Regions from separate parts of the Mesorhizobium sp. M1006 genome, predicted to be linked through region 2. Evidence: predicted binding sites of a transcription regulator. Region 2 holds the regulator's gene; each other region holds the start of a gene.
The links. Region 2 encodes PhoB, which activates phosphate uptake and scavenging genes when phosphate is short. Its sites were predicted from a motif close to TGTCATNNANCTGTCAT; they were not measured.
Positions count from the first base shown of each region.

Region 1: the regulator PhoB is predicted to act here: its motif matches at 5,056-5,072, upstream of NKH60_RS01250 (esterase-like activity of phytase family protein).
Region 3: the regulator PhoB is predicted to act here: its motif matches at 1,296-1,312, upstream of ugpB (sn-glycerol-3-phosphate ABC transporter substrate-binding protein UgpB).

Region 1 covers NZ_JAMYMZ010000001.1:244,664-251,110, forward strand. The annotation lists gene NKH60_RS01225 (MurR/RpiR family transcriptional regulator) at 1-262, opposite strand, end outside; gene NKH60_RS01230 (ABC transporter permease) at 259-1,236, opposite strand; gene NKH60_RS01235 (sugar ABC transporter ATP-binding protein) at 1,253-2,779, opposite strand; gene NKH60_RS01240 (sugar ABC transporter substrate-binding protein) at 2,836-3,894, opposite strand; gene NKH60_RS01245 (TIM barrel protein) at 3,936-4,925, opposite strand; gene NKH60_RS01250 (esterase-like activity of phytase family protein) at 5,173-6,447, shown strand, end outside.
Region 2 covers NZ_JAMYMZ010000018.1:36,833-43,279, forward strand. The annotation lists gene xylF (D-xylose ABC transporter substrate-binding protein) at 1-446, opposite strand, end outside; gene NKH60_RS18605 (ROK family protein) at 732-1,976, shown strand; gene phoB (phosphate regulon transcriptional regulator PhoB) at 1,986-2,675, opposite strand; gene phoU (phosphate signaling complex protein PhoU) at 2,692-3,399, opposite strand; gene pstB (phosphate ABC transporter ATP-binding protein PstB) at 3,432-4,235, opposite strand; gene pstA (phosphate ABC transporter permease PstA) at 4,232-5,083, opposite strand; gene pstC (phosphate ABC transporter permease subunit PstC) at 5,087-6,076, opposite strand; gene pstS (phosphate ABC transporter substrate-binding protein PstS) at 6,136-6,447, opposite strand, start outside.
Region 3 covers NZ_JAMYMZ010000012.1:71,880-78,326, forward strand. The annotation lists gene NKH60_RS14225 (bifunctional diguanylate cyclase/phosphodiesterase) at 1-1,077, opposite strand, end outside; gene ugpB (sn-glycerol-3-phosphate ABC transporter substrate-binding protein UgpB) at 1,375-2,685, shown strand; gene ugpA (sn-glycerol-3-phosphate ABC transporter permease UgpA) at 2,767-3,651, shown strand; gene ugpE (sn-glycerol-3-phosphate ABC transporter permease UgpE) at 3,660-4,508, shown strand; gene ugpC (sn-glycerol-3-phosphate ABC transporter ATP-binding protein UgpC) at 4,516-5,583, shown strand; gene NKH60_RS14250 (ABC transporter ATP-binding protein) at 5,606-6,447, opposite strand, start outside.

The DNA.
Region 1 (6,447 bases), on a different contig from region 2:
CGGCGGTCGGCAGGCGACTGTATTCATAGACCGCCGTGCGAAAGTCGCGATAGCCGGAAAAACCCAGCTTCTTGGCGATCTTGACCACCATCGCCTCCGACACACCGGCCTCCTCGGCGATCTGCTTGAGCGGTATGGTCTCGTCGAAGCCGCGCCGTCCGAAGACGGTTTCAACCACCTTCGCCTCGAGCGGCGTCAGATGCGGCATCATCATGCGAATGCGCGGTCCTACTGCTTTCAGGTCCAGCCCGGTCAAGGTCATCCACGTCCCCTCGTCACGCGATCGATAAGCATCGCGGCGAGGATTATAAGGCCAGTTGCCAGGAGCTGATAGAAGGACTGCACGTTCATCAGCGTCAGGCCGTTGCGCATGCTGCCAAGAATGACGGCGCCCAGGATGGTGCCGACGACGCTGCCCTTGCCGCCCATCAGCGAGGCACCGCCGATCGCCGCCGCCGCTATGGCGTCGAGTTCCCAGAGATTGCCGAGAATGGGCTCGGCGGCACCCAGCCGGCCGATCAGGATCTGCGCTGCAAGCGCTGCCAGCAGGCCCGAGATCATATAGGCGGCGATCTTGGTGCGAGCGATCGGCACGCCGGCTATGTAGGCCGCCTCCTCATTGCCCCCGACGGCGAGCAGATATTCGCCAAACGGCGTCTTCTTGAGGATGATCCAGGCAATCAGCGCGACCACGGCCACGATGATGACCGCCAAGGGCAATCCGAACAGCGAGCCGTTGAAGATGGCACGGAAGCCGGCAGGCAGGCCGAGCACCGGATTGCCGCCGGTATAGATCAGCGCCAGCGCCCGGTAGGTGCTGAGCGTTCCCAGCGTGACGATGAAGGGCTGCAGCCCGACATAGGCAACCAGCACGCCGTTGAGCAGTCCGCAGGCGAGGCCGATGGCGAAGCCAGCGGCGATGGCCAGCGGAAACGGCACTCCGGCAACCAGCATCGAGGCCGAGATGACCGCCGAAAGGGCTGCCGTCGGCCCGACGGACAGGTCGATGCCGCCCGAGATGATGACCAGCGTCATGCCCAACGCCAGGCACGCATTGATGCTCGATTGCTGCAGGATGTTGATCAGGTTACGCTCGGCAAAGAAGCCGGGGACCAGCACCCCGAAGACGGCGAGGATCACCACCAGGCCGATCAGCGTGCCGGCGTCGCGCACGGAAAACCGGTGCAGGAAATCTGCCCTTGGGCGCGCTGCTGTGTGTTGGGTTATATCGGTCATCGGCTGGTCCTGTCCGTTATGCACCGGCCCGATGGCCTTGCGCCTTGCCGGCCTCAATCTCCGTTTGGGGTATGGCGTACGCGGCGATCGCCTGTTCGCTGAGACTTGCGCGGCCCAGTTCGGCGGCGACCGTGCCGTCGCGCATGACCAGCACGCGGTCGGCGAGCCGGATCACCTCGGGGAGTTCGGACGACACGACGATTACCGAATGGCCTTCGGCGGCGAGTTCCTCGATCAGGTGGTAGATCTCCGCCTTGGCGCCGACATCGATGCCGCGCGTCGGTTCGTCGAACAGAAGGATCCGCGTTCCCGCCGCCAGCCAGCGGCCCATGATCGCTTTCTGCTGGTTGCCGCCGCTGAACAGGCGGATCGGCCGGTCGAGCAGGAACGGCCTGAGATTGACCCGCTTCATCTTCTCGGCCGCGACCCGTTTCAGCCTTTTGTGATCGATGACGCCGCGCGGCGCGAACACGCCCATCGAGGCCAGCGCCATGTTGCTGGAGATCGACCGCAACGGCACGATGCCTTCGCGCTTGCGCTCCTCCGGCACCAGACCGATGCCGGCCGCGATCGCGTCGCGCGGACTGGAAAGCTTTACCGCCGCGCCGTCGATCTCTATTGCGCCTGATGAGGCCCGGTCGGCGCCGGCCAGCAGCCGCAGCAGTTCGGTGCGGCCCGAGCCGACCAGGCCAGCAACGCCCAGCACCTCGCCGCGATGCAGGTCGAACGAAACGTCACGGACCTTGGTTGCCGAGGCGAGGCCACGCACGCTCAGCCTGATCTCGGGAGAAGCATGCGAGCGGTGTTGTTCCTGGGCAAGCTCGCGGCCGACCATCATCGAAACGACGGCCTTTTCCGACACCTGCGCGAGATCGACGGTTTCGACCACAACGCCGTCGCGCATGATGGTTGCGCGCTGGCAGATGCCGAACACCTCGTCCAGCTTGTGCGAGACATAGACGACGGCGACACCGTCGCGTGCCAGACCGGCAATAACTTCCGCCAGCCGTTCGAACTCGCTCGGCGTGAGGCTCGACGTCGGCTCGTCCATCGCCACGATCCTGGCGCGGTCGAGCAGCGCCCGCGCGATCTCGACGATCTGCCGCTGCGCCACCTTCAGGCTGCCAAGCGGGGCTGCCGGATCGATGGTCGGGTCGATGGCGGCCAGCGCTTCCGCAGCGCGGCTCTCCTGCTCGCGCCGTGCGACGAAGACGCCGCCGCGCGTCAACGGATGGCCGAGGAACATGTTCTGGGCGACGCTGAGGCGTGGCACCTGCTGTAATTCCTGATGGATCATCGCCACGCCGGCTGCGCGTGCGGCGACCGGATTGTTCAGCATCACCGGCTTGCCGTCGATCAGCACGCTTCCCGCCGTCGGTCGGTAGACGCCTGACAGTATGCGCAGCAGCGTCGATTTGCCGGCGCCGTTTTCACCGAGCAGGCCATGGATCTCGCCGGCGCCGACCGAAAACGACACTTCGCTCAGCGCCCGCACAGCCGGAAACTCTTTGGAAATGCCCTCGAATTGCAGCCGCGCTGACATTGCTTCGGTTCTCCAGGCAAGGTGCCGACCCAAGGCCGGCACCTGCCGGCCCTGCTCTACTGGCCCGCTGCCGCGTCCTCGAGCAGCGCCTTGCGCACGGCATCGCCGCCGCCGGAGTAACGGTCGGCATTGTCCTTGGTGATCAGCGCCTGCGGCGTGGCAACGACGCGCGGCAGCTTCTGCCCGGCCACCAGCCGCAGCGCAGATTCCAGCGCCACCTCGCCGGTCAGCACCGGGAATGAATCGACGGTGCCGGTCAGCTCGCCGGCGCGGATCGAGGCATAGGCGTCGGAGATGCCGTCGGTGCCGAAGACCGCAACCTTGTCCTGCAGCCCGGCAGCCTTGACCGCCTCGACGATGCCCAGCGCCATGCCGTCATTGTTGGCATAGAAGCCGATCAGGTCGGGGTGCTGTTGCAGGATGTTGGTGGCCGCGTCGTAGGAGGTCTGGCGATCCCAGTTACCGGGGACGCTGGCGACGACGTCGAACTTGCCGGCCTCGGTGATCGTTGTCTTGAAACCATCGGTGCGCTGGACGGCGGCGTAGACGCCGGCCTGGCCTTCGACGATGGCGACCTTGCCGCCGTCCGGCCGGTTCTTGATGAACCATTTGGCGACGCGCACGCCGTTGTCGCGCTGGACATTACCGACATAATGCTCGGCCTGCGGGATGACCGCGTCGTTGACGTTGACCACCGGCACGTTGGCCGCCTTGGCCTGTTCCATGATCGGCTGCAGGTTGGAGTCGGTCTGCGGCGAGACGAGCAGCACGTTGTAGCCCTGTGTGACCAGGCCTTCGGCGATGGTGAGCTGACCGAGCTGGTCGCCCTCGCTCTGCGCTGCCTGGTAGACGACGGGCACGCCGGTGCGGTCGCCGAACGACTTGTAGCCCTCCCCCAGCGAGCGCCAGTATTCATTGGTCAGCGTCTTGGAGACCGCACCCGCCTTGGTACCCTCGGGCAACTTGGGGAACGCCCCGAACTTGGCCTCGAGCTGCGACCAGTCGATGCGATCCTTCTCGGTGTCGGAATTGAGCGGCGCGAGGTCCGCGGAAAAAGCCGAGCCGATGGACAGCGCCATCAGGGCAGCGGCAGCGGTGGCAAGTAGAAATTTCATGATCTTCCTCCCTTGTTGAAAAACGGTCTATGCCGCCGGCCTCAGCTGTCCGGCCCGAGCATGGCTTCCTGGATGATGGCCTGCGAGGCGACCGCGTCCTGACGGTCGACGGCACTGGACAGGCGATTGTCCTTTTCCAGCCGATCGACGAAGCGCAGCATGCGCTTGACAGTCGCGATGTTGACTTCGCATTCGTGGACCGGGTCGAGCCCGGTCATGTCGGGGAACGTGTCGAAGTAGATGGCGCCGGCATAGCCGTCTCGACGGATCTGCTTGAGCAGCTCGATCGTCTGCAGCGTATGCACGGCCCCGACCATCAGGCCGTCGTCGCGCTTGGCGTAGCCGTCGTTGAGATGCACGCCGAGCAGCTTGCTGTGTCGCGCCACGAGTGCTGCGGCAAAGGCCGGCTGCTCGTCGGCATAGAGCACATGGGCGAAATCGAGCGTCACGCCGAGATTTGGCAGGCCGATCTCGCGGATCGCCAGCAATGTAGTCGCCGCATCTGGCATCAGGCTGTAGGAGCGCGGCTCGTTGGGTTTGTATTCAAGGCTGATTTGGCAGCCCGGATCATGCGCCGCAACTTCACGAATGCCATCGATTTCGTGTTGCCAGAGCGCTGCGTAGTCCACCTGGAAGGCATAGTCGAAGCCATCCTGCCCGAGCCACAAGGTCATCAGGCTGGCGCCCGCCTCGCGCGTGGCGTCGATGCCGGCCTTGGTCAGGTCGATGGCTTCGCGGCGAATGGCAGGATCCGGGTTGGTGAAGGCGCCGAGCTTGAAAGCCGGATTGGAATAGTAGCGCATGGCGAAACCATTGATGGAAAGCCCGATATCGCCGAGTTTGCGCGCTATTTCCGCAGGCTTTTCATCGACATGGTCGGGGAAGTTGAGGTCGAGATCGGTCAACTCCGCAACCTTCGCCGCACGTGCCGCCATTTGCAGCATGGACGGTTTGCCGACAAGATCGGGCCACTCGGCCTGTGGCCGCGAGGCAAAGGAATTGAGGCGGGTGGCGAAACGATAGGCAGTCATCGGGGACCTTTCATTGTCATAACTTTACATTAGAACGATTATTTGTAAAGTTGTTAATTGCTCGCTCGGCGACGACGAATTCGCCATACCCAGGCCAGTTGCGACCACGGGGGACAAGCAAGCGCGGCACTGTCACGCAAGTATCATGTTCGCGTCCTAGATCGCTTCTCCGAAGGCTTTCGCGGCATCCTTGATGCGACGCGGCGCTTTTTCAGATCCCGGCAGCTTTGTCTCAAAGAGGATACCCATGAAAAACCTGCACCGAACCGCGTCCCTCGCCGTCGCGCTGGCGATGTTCACCGCCTTGACCCCGGCCTTGGCAGAAAACGCCGCGACCGTCGGCGGCGTCAGCTTCGTCAACAAGGGCATGGTCGGTGTCGGCCGCATCCCGGCCAGCCAGAAGGACAAGTTCGGCGAGACGTTTGGCTCGGGCTCGGGCATGTCGATCGACGCTGCCGGCTGGACACATGGCGCCGATGGCTACAAGGGCTCGCTATGGCTGCTGCCGGATCGCGGCTACAATGTCGTCGGCACCACCGATTACCGTCCGCGCCTCAACACGATCGCCATCGAGTTCGCCCCGATCGCGCCGGGTGCGGCACCGGCCACCGGCCAGGAACAATCGGGCCTCAAGGCGACGCTTGCAGACACCATCCTTTTGACCGACGACAAGGGTACCGACGCAACCGGCCTCGATCCGCTCAACGGCGTGCGTGCCGCGACCGACGACATGCCGATCCTGCCCGAAGCCAACGGCAAGCTCGCGCTCGATAACGAAGCGATCGCGCGGCTGCCCGACGGCACGCTGTTCATCTCGGACGAATACGGTCCGAACATCTACCGCTTCTCCGCCGATGGGCGTCTGATGTCGGCAACGCAGCCGCCGGCGGCGCTTGTCCCGATGCGTCACGGGACGCCAAACTTTGCTTCCAACAATCCGGGACTTGGCGCGGCAGACCCAGATCCGAAGGATCCCGAAACCGGCCGTCAGAACAACCAGGGCCTCGAAGGCATGGCGCTGACGCCGGACGGGAAGTTCCTGATTGCCGTGCTGCAGTCGGCCCCAAGGCAGGATGGCGGCGATTCCGCCTCGACGCGTCAGAACACGCGCGCGCTGGTCTACGATGCCTCGGATCCCGGCCAGCTCAAGCTCGCGCATGAATATGTCGTGCCGCTGCCGATGTTCACCGATGCCAAGGGCAAAACCAAGATCGCCGCGCAGAGCGAAATCGTGGCGCTGTCGGACAAGACCTTCCTGATGCTGGCGCGCGACAGCGGCAATGGCCAGGGGCTGAAGGGCGACACCTCGCTCCACCGCGAGATCAGCGTCGTCGATCTGTCTGCGGCAACCGATGTCGCCGGCACAGAATTCGACAAGGACAAGCCGCTGGCGCCCAAGGGTGAGCTCGATCCATCGGTGACGCCGGCCAAGCTGACGCCGCTCATTGACATCAACGACAAGACCGAGCTCGGCCGCTTCGGGCTGCACAATGGCGCGCCCAACGACCGCAACAACCTTTCG
Region 2 (6,447 bases):
TAGTTGCCTTCCGGCTTCACCTTGAAGACTTCCCGGGCCTGCATGCGGCCGACTTCCTTGTTGTCGAAGGTCAGGTAAAAGACGTCCTTGTTCTCGATCAGCCGGTCGTAGCCGACAACCGGAATACCTTCGTCCAGCGCCTTTTGCACGGCCGGCCCGATGGCCGAGGCGTCCTGCGCCAGGATGATCAGTGCGTTGGCGCCCTGCGAGATCAGGCTCTCGACGTCGGTGAGCTGCTTGCCGGGGTTGGACTGTGCGTCGGCGGAAATATACTTGTCGCCTGCGGCCTCGATGGCCGCCTTCATTGCGGCCTCGTCGGTCTTCCAGCGCTCTTCCTGGAAGTTCGACCAGGAAACGCCGATGACCTTGTCTTTAGCCTGCGCCACCGACGCCAGCGCCAGCGTCATGGCGACACTCGCCAGAATGGCGGTCGTGAATTTCTTCATCATATCCTCCCTGCGCCGCGTACGGCGTGACCAATTGGCTCAAAGACCAGCTTAGAAGCTCTAATTTTTTCGAGCCTCGAAAAAATACTGGTCCGATCTCCGGCTGCTGTCAACATCGATTCTGATGGATTTTGATGACTCTGCGAGTTTTTTCGAGCGTCGGAATAAACGATGACAGCGCCACCTGCATCTGACACTATTTGCCTCATCCGACACTATTTGTCGGACATTACCGACGGCTTCCGGTTCATGAGCGGCCGCGGCAACCGGGAGGAAAGCAAAACAATGTCGGTCGGAATCCGCCATGACGATTTGCGCCGGCGCAACCGGGCGATGGTGATCTCGGCGGTGCGCCGGGCCGGCCAGCCATCGCGTACTGAGATCGCAGCTACCACCGGCCTCAGTCATTCGACCATATCGGCGATTTCTTCCGACCTGATACGGGAAGGCATCCTCGCCGAGAGCAAGCCAAGTGAGCCCGTTTCGTTGAAACGCGGTCGTCCGCAAGTCGGCCTCGCCCTCAACCCGGAAGCGGCGGCGGTGCTGACCGTGGTGTTGTCGCTGAATTTCCTTTCGGCCGCCATTATCGACTACACGGGACAGGTGGTCGCCGAGGAACAGCGCCGGCTGGACACGCTGACTATGCCGCGCGACGAGCTGATCCGTGAATGCATGGCCATCGTCCGGCGCCGGCTGCAGGATCCAGATCTTGACGTCCGCAGTGTCGCCCGCATCGCCCTGGCGATTCAGGGCATTACCGACTCCCCTGCACGCGCCATGCTGTGGTCGCCGATCACGCCGCAGACCGACATCGCCTTTGCCGACATGCTGGAGGACGAATTCGGCATCCCGGCAACGGTGGAGAACGACTGCAACATGATGGCGGTGGCTTTGCGCTGGCGCAATCCGGATCGCTATCGCGATGACTTCATCGCCATCCTGCTTTCGCATGGCATCGGCATGGGGCTGGTGCTGAAGGGCGAACTGTTCACCGGGACGCATTCCTCGGGCGGCGAATTTGGCCACATGATCCATCGTCCGGGCGGCGCGCTCTGCCGTTGCGGGCGGCGCGGCTGCATCGAGGCGTATGCCGGCAACTACGCCATCTGGCGCAACGCCAGGCAGATGAGCGAAGACAGCGAACCGGTCGCCGACGTCAGCGACGCCGACATGCGCGCACTGGCGGCCCGGGCGCGCGAGAAAGATGGGCCGGAACGCGAGGCCTACCGCAAGGCCGGCGAAGCGCTGGGTTTCGGTCTCGGCTCGCTGTTCGCGCTGATCGATCCGGCACCGGTCGCGATGGTCGGCGCCAGTGCCGCCGCCTTCGATCTGATCGAGCCGGCCTTGCGGAAGGCAATCGCCCAGACCGCCGGCGGCCAGCATTCAGGCTCGATCTCCTTCGATACAGAGCCGAACGAATTGCCTCTGATCCGCGAAGGCTGCGCGATGCGGGCGTTAAGCTTCGTCGACCAGGAGATTTTCGCGCCGGGCGCGCAAATGAGGCCCAGCGTCAGAAAGAACGTAGCCTGACCAGGCGGGTCAATCTTCCCTGATCGCATAGCCGGCGCCGCGGATGGTGCGGATGACATCCGGCATCCGGCCGTTGTTGACGGCTTTGCGCAGCCGCCCGACATGCACGTCGACGGTGCGTTCGTCGATGTAGATTGTCTCCCCCCAGACATTATCGAGTAACTGGCTGCGCGAGAAGACACGGCCCGGATGCCGCATCATGAACTCGAGCAGCCGGAATTCGGTCGGCCCGAGCCTGATTTCGCTCTTCTTGCGATAGACCCTGTGCGATTCGCGATCGAGCACGATGTCGCCGACCTTCAGCACGCTGGACAGCACTTCCGGCTTGGCGCGCCGCAGCAGCGCCTTGACCCTGGCCATGAATTCCGGTGTCGAAAACGGCTTGACCAGATAGTCGTCGGCGCCGGTCGAAAGACCGCGCACCCGGTCGCTCTCCTCGCCGCGCGCGGTCAGCATGATGATCGGCAGCCGCTCGGTTTCGGGGCGCACCCGCAACCGACGACAGAGCTCGATGCCGGAAACCGCTGGTATCATCCAGTCGAGCACCAAAAGGTCGGGCACATTCTCCTGCAAACGGATCTCGGCTTCGTCGCCGCGTGTCACCACCTCGACCTGGTAGCCTTCGGATTCGAGATTGTAGCGGAGCAGCACACCCAACGGCTCCTCGTCCTCCACCACCATTATGCGTGGTGCGATCATCGGCTGGGCACCCCCATCATGTCACCGGTGCGGACATTGTCGTTTCGTCCTGCTTCGGACGATTGACCGGCAATTGCTCGCCGGTCAGCACATAATACGCATTTTCGGCGATGTTGGTGACATGGTCGCCGATCCGCTCCAGATTCTTGGCGCAGAACAGCAGGTGCGTGCAAGCGGTGATGTTGCGCGGATCTTCCATCATGTAGGTCAACAGCTCGCGGAACACGGACGTGTATTTAACGTCGATGCGCTCGTCGGCGGCACGAAGCTTGGCCAACGCGGCCGCATCGCCTGCAGCATATTCCTCGATGACACCCTGCACCTGGATGAGAACCAGCTGCGCCATCGCGTCGATGGAATGCGACAGGTCCCGCGGCGTGGCGCTGAGGCCGACCGCACTCACGCGCTTGGCGATATTCTTGGCAAGGTCGCCGATGCGTTCGAGGTCGCCCGCCATGCGGATCGCTCCGACCACATGGCGAAGATCGTGGGCCATCGGCTGGCGTTTGGCGATCAGGGTGATGGCGCGGTCGTCCAGTTCGCGTTGACGCGCATCCATGATGGCGTCGTCGGAAACGACGCGTTGCGCCAGCACGTTGTCGGAATTCAACAGCGCCTTGGTTGCCCCGCCGACCATCGAACCGGCGAGGTCGGCCATGTCGCGGATCAGCTTGCTGATCTGCTCGAGATCCTCGTCGAAAGAAGCGACTGTGTGTTCGCCCATGGTCCTGTCCTCATATGCATGATCGGAACGGCTCAGCCGAAGCGGCCAGTGATGTAGTCCTGCGTGCGCTTCTCGCGGGGCGACGTGAATATCTTCTCGGTCCGGTCGAACTCGACCAGTTCACCCAGATACATGAACGCCGTCTGGCGCGACACGCGCGCCGCCTGCTGCATGTTGTGGGTGACGATGACGATCGTGTAGTCGGCTTGCAATTCGTCGATCAGTTCCTCGATCTTGGCAGTCGACAGCGGGTCGAGCGCCGAAGCCGGTTCGTCGAGCAGAATGACTTCCGGCTTCACCGCCACGGTGCGGGCGATACAGAGCCGCTGCTGCTGGCCGCCGGACAGGCTCAAGCCGCTGGCGTTGAGCTTGTCCTTGACCTCGCTCCACAGCGCGGCGCGCTTCAACGCCTGTTCGACGCGGCCGTCCATCTCGGACTTGCCGAGGTTCTCGTAGAGCCTGACGCCGAAGGCGATGTTCTCGTAGATCGACATCGGGAACGGCGTCGGCTTCTGGAACACCATGCCGATCTTGGTCCTGAGGAGGTTGAGATCCTGCGACCGGTCGAGAATGTTCTTGCCGTCGAGCAGCACCTGGCCCTCGGCCGTCTGTTTTGGGTAGAGCTCATAGATGCGGTTGAACACACGCAGCAGCGTCGATTTCCCGCAGCCCGAAGGGCCGATGAAGGCCGTGACGCTGCGCTCGGGCAGCGACAGGCTGATGTCCTTCAGCGCCTTGCTCTGGCCGTAGTAGAAGTTGAGGTTCTTGACCTCGATCTTCGTCTTCTCGGCGACCGTTTCGGCCATCGTCATGTCTGGGGACAACATCTGTGTCATCTGTCCTCTCTGCGTCCGGTAAGGCTGCGGGCGAGGATGCTCAAGCCCAGAACCGTCAGGGTGATTATGAGTGCGCCGGTCCACGCCAGTTGCTGCCATTCCTCGTAAGGGCTGAGAGCGAACTGGAAGATGGTCACCGGCAGGCTGGCCATCGGCGCGTTGATATTGCTGCTCCAGAACTGGTTGTTGAGCGCGGTGAAGAGCAGCGGCGCCGTCTCGCCGGAAATGCGTGCTATCGCCAGCAATATGCCGGTGACGATGCCGGACAATGCGGCGCGGTAGGCGACCGAACGGATCACCACCCAGCGTGGCGCGCCGATCGCGGCACCGGCTTCACGCAACGCGTTCGGCACCAGGTTGAGCATGTCTTCAGTGGTGCGCACGACCACCGGAATGACCAGGATGGCAAGCGCAACGGCGCCGGCAATGGCCGAGAAATGTCCCATTGGCCGCACCATCAGCTCATAGACAAACAAGCCTATGATGATCGACGGCGCCGACAACAGGATGTCGTTGATGAAGCGGACGACGGTGGTGATGCGCGAAAAGCGTCCATACTCGGCCATGTAGGTTCCCGCCAGCACGCCGATCGGCGTGCCGACGACAACGGCGATGATCGTCATCAGCAGGCTGCCCGTGATGGCATTGAGCAAGCCGCCGGCCTCGCCCGGTGGTGGCGTCATCTCGGTGAAGACCGCGAGCGAAAGCCCGGCTGTGCCCTTATAGACCAACGCGCCGAGAATGAGCGCCAGCCAGGCAAGCCCGATGCCGGCGGCGACGACGCAAAGCGCCATCATCACCGAATTCCTGGCTTTGCGGCGGCTGTGGAGCGATGAGGATGTCGACATCGGTCAGGCTCCCGTACGGGCGTCGATCCGCATCAGCATATAGCGGGCGGCGGCGAGGATCAGGAAGGTGATGACGAAGAGGATCAGGCCGAGCGAAACCAGCGAGGAGGTGTAGAGGTCGCCGTCGGCCTCGGTGAATTCATTGGCGATGGTCGCCGAGATCGTCGTGCCCGGCGCGAACAGGGAGGCACTGATGCGATGTGCGTTGCCGATGACGAAAGTCACCGCCATGGTTTCGCCGAGTGCCCGGCCGAGGCCAAGCATGACGCCGCCCATGATACCGATGCGGGTATAGGGAATGACCACGCGCCGGGTCACTTCCCAGGTCGTGCAACCGATGCCATAGGCCGATTCCTTCAGCACCGCCGGCACCGTATCGAAGACGTCCTTGGTGATCGAGGTGATGAAGGGCAGCACCATGATGGCGAGGATCAGCGCCGAGGTCAGAAGGCCGATGCCGTAAGGAGGGCCGGCGAAAAGGCTGGATAGTCCCGGCACGCCGTGGAAGATGTTGATGATGAAGGGCTGTATCGTCGTCTGCAGGAACGGCGCGAACACGAACAGGCCCCAGATGCCGTAGATGATCGAAGGAATGCCGGCCAACAGCTCGACCGCTATGCCGATAGGACGCCTGAGCGGGCGCGGGCAGAGCTCGGTGAGAAAGATTGCAATGCCGATGCCGATCGGAACCGCGATCAGGATGGCAATGGCCGCCGTCACCAGCGTGCCGTAGATCGGCGCCAGTGCGCCAAATTTTTCCGTAACGGGATTCCAGCTCTCAGTCGTCAGGAAAGAAAAACCGAACGACGACAGCGCCTGCCATGAGCCGGCAAACAGCGAGATGGCGACACCGCCGAGGATGACCAGCACAAGAATTGCGGAAGCGCGGGTGAGTCCGCGGAATATGGCATCTGTGAGCGCGAAGCGCCGCACCGTAGCTTCCCTGGCCCGGGCTGCTGCAGATGATGGCACGGCATCGGAAGCGATGGTCATTGGGTCCTCGCGATTAAAGGCAACAGGGAGGGCGCCATCGACGCCCTCCCTGGAGGAGATTACATAGCCGAGTAGAGCGGCTTGCCGTCGTCGCCGACGACTTCCTTGGCCCACATGGCCTTGACGCTCTCAACCACCTTGTCGGGCATCGGAACGTAGTCCAGCTCGCCGGCCATCTCGTCGCCCTTGTCGTATGCCCAGGCGAAGAATTTGAGCGCTTCGCCGGTGGTCGCGGCATCATCCGGCTTCTTGTAGAGCAGGATCCACGTTGCCGCCGTCATCGGCCAGGACTCGGCGCCCGGCTCGTTGGCGAGGATGACGCCATAGCCCGGCTGCGAGCTCCAGTCGGCATTGGCCGCTGCCGCCGAGAA
Region 3 (6,447 bases), on a different contig from region 2:
GATCTCTTGTTCTGCCTTCTTGCGCTCACGGATGTCGCGAACGGCAAGCACCGTATGAGGCCTGCCGCAGTAGGTGATTTTCCTGGCGATCAGCTCGACAGGAATTCTCGCCCCGTCGCTGCCCCTTACCTTCGCTTCCTGCGCCTGTTCGCCGAAGCCGGACATATCGGCTGCGCTCTGTCCGTCGAAAAGCTCGCCGAATTGCATCGTGTTCAGGGTGGCTGTCGCTGTTCCGGTCAGCTTCGCCATACTGTCATTGGCGCTGACAATGCGGGTGCCATCGCAAACGATCAGACCTTCCACCGCCGCATTGGCGAGATCGTGCATGCGATCGGCCTCGAGCTTCTGGCGGCGAAAGCGCAGGTCGATCCACAGCGCGGCACCCGATAGCACAAGGATTATCAGGCTGGCGACCGCTGCGGCAAAGGCCTGGGAAATGGGCTCGATGGAATGTTCGGATATTTCAATCGAGGAATCCGGAATGATCGACACCGCAGCCATCGCGATGAAATGCAAGCTGCAAATCGCCAGCGTCAAAAGCGCGGCGCCGCCGAAAGTCGCGAGCGCTGACGGACGGCGCAAGACGACAAGGAGCGCCAGTGCCGCGAGGGTCACGCCGGCCAGAAGCGATATCGCGACAAGGAGCAGGTTCCATGCGACCCGGCCTTCGACCTCGAAAGCTGCCATGCCGATGTAGTGCATCGTCGCGATGGCGCCGCCCAGAATGGCGCCACCGACGAGGAAATGGTCGATGCCGCGGCGCAAGGTGGCGACCCACATCCCAAGCGCGGTCATGATAATGGCGGCGGCAAGCGAAAAGGCGGACAATCCCGGATTGTATGCATTCGGTATTCCCGGCGTAAACGCGGTCATGGCGATGAAATGCGTCGCCCATATGCCGAACCCGGTCGAGGCCGCGGCGATCATCAGCCAGACAAGCCGGTTTCGCTCGGTCGATCGGCCGACATGCTTAAGGAGATTAACCGCCGAGAAGCAAGAAATTCCACAGATGAGTGCGGCAAGCGCAACCAGTCTCGGATCGTGCTGACTTACAATACAATTATAGACCGTCAGCATCCTGGTTCACTCGGTCTGCCAAAATTAACAGGGGAGGTGTGACTGATTAGCTCTTGGAGATTTTAACGAATGGTTAACCCGTGGGCCATGCGGCGGGTCTTTTCGGGGGAAAACCGACGCCGCTGCGCCCAAAAAGACGGTGATGTGATTTCTGGCGCCCGGTTTCAGTAGCGAGTGCACTTTAGGAAGGAATGATGTTCATTGATCCGCAATAAAACCGTTGTCCGATTGTCATCAGCGCCACATATTGGCTTTGCGGAAGTGCCCCTTTCGCCAATGACAAACGGGAGATGAAACATGAAGTTCTTCGGCTTTGCGGCCGGTATCGCCGCCACCGTGACCCTGCTTTCCACCACCTCCGCCTTCGCCGTCACGCAGATCAGCTGGTGGCACGCCATGACCGGCGCCAACGCCGAGGTCGTCGCCAAGATCTCCAAGGATTTCAACGCCAGCCAGAGCGACTATGAGCTCGTTCCGGTGTTCAAGGGCACCTATCCGGAGACGCTGAATGCCGGCATCGCTGCCTTTCGTGCCGGGCAAGCGCCCGATATCCTCCAGGTGTTCGACGTCGGCACCGGCGTGATGATGGCGGCCGAGGGTGCGATAAAGCCGGTGGCCGATGTGATGACCGGCGCCGGGATGACTTTCGACAAGAGCCAGTATCTGCCCGGCATCGTCGGCTATTATTCGAAGCCGGACGGCACCATGCTATCGTTCCCCTACAACTCTTCCTCGCCGATCCTCTATTACAACAAGGACATCTTCCAGAAGGCAGGCCTCGACGTGAACAATCCGCCCAAGACGTGGAACGAGGTGTGGGAAGCTGCCAAGAAGATCAAGACGAGCGGCGCCGCCCCTTGCGGCTATACCTCGACCTGGCTGACCTGGATCCACCTGGAGAATTTCGCGGCGTGGAATGACGTGCCTTGGGCCACCCAGCAGAATGGCCTGGCTGGAGGTGATGTCGAACTCAAGATCAATGCGCCGATTTTCGTCAACCACTTCCAGGCGCTCGCTGGCCTGGCCAAGGACGGCACGTTCAAATATGGCGGACGCACCTCCGAAGCCAAGCAGATATTCCTCGCCGGCGAATGCGGCATCTTCACCGAATCGTCGGGCGGCCTCGGCGATATCGTCAAGTCCGGCATGAACTATGGCATCGGCCAGCTTCCGTATGATACCGACGCCAAGGGCGCACCACAGAACACGACGCCGGGTGGTGCCAGCCTGTGGGTGTTCGGCAACAAGTCGGACGAGGAATACAAGGGTGTCGCCGCCTTCTTTGCCTATCTGTCCAAGACCGATGTGCAGGAATATCTGCACCAGAAGTCGGGATACCTGCCTGTGACGCTCGCCGCGTATGAGGCGACGAAGAAATCAGGCTTCTATGACAAAAACCCCGGCCGCGAGACACCCATCCTGCAGATGACGGGCAAGGCGCCGACCGACAACTCGAAGGGCGTGCGCCTGCCGAATCTGCCGCAGGTGCGCGATATCCAGAACGAGGAGCTGGAGAAGATGCTGGCCGGCCAGCAAACCGCCCAGCAGGCACTCGACAATGCGGTTGCGCGCGGCAACGTCGCGATCAAGGAAGCGCTGGAGAACTGACGGGATTATCTCGGTTAGTCGGTTGGAATATCGCCCACGCGGGCTCGCGTGGGCGACACCTGGATAGCGAGGGAAATCAGCCTGTCTCCACGCGTCGTATTTCCCAACAAGATCCTGCCCTACCTGCTGGTGGCGCCACAGCTCGCCATCACCCTGGTTTTCTTCTACTGGCCGGCCGGTCAGGCGCTTTACCAGTCGATGCTCAGGCAAGACCCGTTCGGGCTGAAGAGCAGGTTCGTCTGGTTTGCCAATTTCCGGAAGGTGCTGGCCGATCCGGCCTACCTCAACTCGATCAAGGTCACCGTAGTGTTCTCTCTTGCGACCGCGATCGTTGCCATGGTTGTGGCCCTGCTGCTCGCGGTCATGGCCGAGAAGGCCGTGCGCGGCAAAGGCCTCTACCGCACACTGTTGATATGGCCTTACGCCGTGGCGCCGGCGATTGCCGGCATGCTTTGGCTTTTCCTGTTCAATCCCTCGATCGGCTCGTTGGCCTATTTGCTGAGAAGCCTCGGCATCGTATGGGACCCGCTGCTCAACGGCACCCACGCCATGATCCTGCTGGTGTCGGCTGCTGCCTGGAAGCAGATCAGCTACAACTTCCTGTTCTTCGTCGCCGGCCTGCAGGCGGTGCCGAAAACGCTGATCGAAGCGGCGGCCATGGACGGCGCCGGCGAAACCAAGCGCTTCTGGACCATCGTCTTCCCGCTGCTTGCGCCGACAAGCTTTTTCCTGCTGGTCGTCAACACCGTCTATGCCCTGTTCGACACGTTCGGCATCGTTCATGCCGTCACCGGCGGCGGGCCGGGCAAGACGACCGAGACGCTGGTCTACAAGGTCTACAATGACGGCTTCGTCAATCTGATCCTGGGCGATTCGGCGGCGCAGTCGGTCATCCTGATGGCCATCGTCATTGCGCTCACAGCGATCCAGTTCCGCTATGTGGAACGCAAAGTCCATTACGGCTGAGGGCAGCGATGATCGGCCAGTCCCCGCTCCGCACCTTCATCGCCCATGCCGTGCTCATCCTCGGCATATTGATCGTGGCTTTTCCGATCTACTACACCTTCGTTGCCTCGACGCACACGCTGCAAACGATCCTCAGGCCGCCCCTGCCGCTCTTGCCCGGCGGCCAGCTATGGAACAATTACAGCGAGGCGCTGTTCGGCGGCATCGGTCGTATCGGCGGGGTCAGCGTCGGCAGGCTGCTCCTCAACACCATGATCATGGCGCTCGGCGTTGCGGTGGGAAAGATCTTCATCTCGATCCTGTCGGCCTACGCGATCGTGTTCTTTCGCTTTCCGCTGCGCATGACCTTCTTCTGGCTGATCTTCATCACCTTGATGCTTCCAGTCGAGGTGCGCATCCTGCCGACCTACAAGGTGATGGTCGATCTCGGCATGATCGACACCTATGCCGGCCTGATCGTCCCGCTGATCGCCTCAGCCACCGCAACGCTGCTGTTTCGCCAGTTCTTCATGACCATACCGGGCGAATTGGTGGAGGCGGCGCGTGTCGACGGTGCCGGGCCATGGCGCTTCTTTTTCGATATTCTGGTGCCGCTGTCGCGGACAAACATCGCCGCGCTGTTCGTGATCCTCTTCATCTATGGCTGGACGCAGTATCTTTGGCCGCTGCTCGTCACCAACAGCAACGACATGAATACCATCGTCATCGCGCTGAGAAAGATGGTTTCCTTCGCCGATGCCGACACCCAATGGCACCTGGTGATGGTCACGGCAATGCTGGCCATCGTGCCGCCGATCCTGGTGGTCGTGCTGATGCAACGCTGGTTCGTGCGCGGTCTGGTCGAATCCGAAAAGTGAGAAGCCGATGGCGACCGTGGATCTGAAGGATGTCAGGAAAATCTATCCCAGCGGCGTCGAGGCCGTGAAGGGCGTTTCCATCGCCATTCCCGACAAGGAGCTTTGCGTGCTGGTCGGCCCCTCCGGCTGCGGCAAGTCTACGCTGCTGAGGATGATCGCCGGGCTGGAGACGATTTCTGCCGGTACAGTCGCCATCGACGGCAAGGTGGTCAACGCCATTGGCCCGACCGAGCGCGACATCGCAATGGTGTTCCAGAACTACGCGCTCTACCCACATATGAAGGTCTATGACAACATGGCCTATGGCCTGCGCAACCGCGGCACGCCGAATGACGAGATCGACAGCAGGGTACGCTCGACTGCCAAGGTGCTGGAGCTTTCGGCGCTGCTCGACCGGCGCCCGCGCGAGCTTTCCGGCGGTCAGCGCCAACGCGTCGCCATGGGTCGCGCCATCGTGCGCAACCCGAAGGTCTTCCTGTTCGACGAACCGCTGTCCAACCTCGATGCGAAATTGCGCGGGCAGATGCGCATCGAGATCAAGAATCTGCAGCGCTCGCTTGGCGTCACCTCGGTTTATGTCACGCACGACCAGCTTGAGGCGATGACGCTGGCCGACATCCTCGTCGTCATGAACGCCGGCCTGGTCGAGCAGACCGGCGCGCCGCTTGATGTGTACGAGAAACCGGCCTCGACCTTCGTCGCTTCGTTCATAGGCGCACCGCCGATGAATCTGCTGGCGCTCACAGGGGCCTCCCCAAGCTCGGTATTGGCGGACGGTACTGTGATTGGCTTGGCGCCTCGACAGGGCAAGGCAGTGACACTAGGCTTTCGCCCGGAGGACGCCGACATCACCTTCGCGGCAGAGGCGCCGGCCGGCGCGCTCGCGCTGCCGGCAACAGTGGAAGCGGTCGAACCGGTCGGTGCCGAAAGCTTTCTCCATTGCGTGGCAGCCGGCAACCGCATCGTCGTGCGCGTCTCAGGCCGCGCCAGCGCCAAGCCAGGCGACCAATTGCGCGTCGTGGCCAGGTCCGAAAAGCTGCATTGGTTCGATCAGGCGGGCAAACGGGTCGATTGAAGTCGGCCTTGCGCAAAACCGTTCAGGCAAACACATGCGCCTTGCCCGACACGGTCAGCCGGACGATCTCGCCGATCGCCGGCGCGTCCATGCCCGGCTTGCGCAGGATCAACGGCGTATTGCCGATAGCGGCGGCGTCGGGCGGATCGGGGCTGTTCAACAGACGCACCGCGATGGTGCACATCGAGCCGGCGAACTCCGATTCTGTCACCTCGCCGAACAGCATGTCCGGCGTGCCGGACATGCCTTCACGCGATGTGCGCTTAAGCAACACCTGCTCCGGCCGCAGCATGATGCGGGCGACGTCGCGCCGCTCCGAGCTGTCGACAGCGATGCGGCCGAGCGGCGAGATGGCGAAGCCATCGGCGATCCTTGCCGGCAGGACGATGGCGTCGCCAAGGAACTCGGCGACCATCCTGTCCTTCGGCTTGAAATAGAGCTCGCGCGGCGTGCCGACCTGCGAGAATTTGCCGTCGCGCATCACCGCGACCTGGCTGGCGAATGACAGCGCCTCGGCCTGGTCGTGGGTGACCAGGATGGTGGTGATGCCGGCGGTTTCAAGGAGCTCGGCCACGGCCTTGCGCATCGAGGCGCGCAGGCCGGTGTCGAGCGCCGAGAACGGCTCGTCGAGCAGCATCAGCCGCGGCTTCATGGCCATGGCGCGGGCGAGCGCGACGCGCTGCTGCTGGCCACCGGAGAGTTCGTGCGGACGGCGCTTCAGGATACCTTTGTCCAGCCCGACGACATAGGCGAGCTCGGCGATGCGCTCACTGCGCTTTTCCTCGTGACGCCCCATGCCGAAGCCGATATTGGCGGCGATGCTCAGATGCGGGAATAGAGCGCCGTCCTGCGCCACCAGCCCGA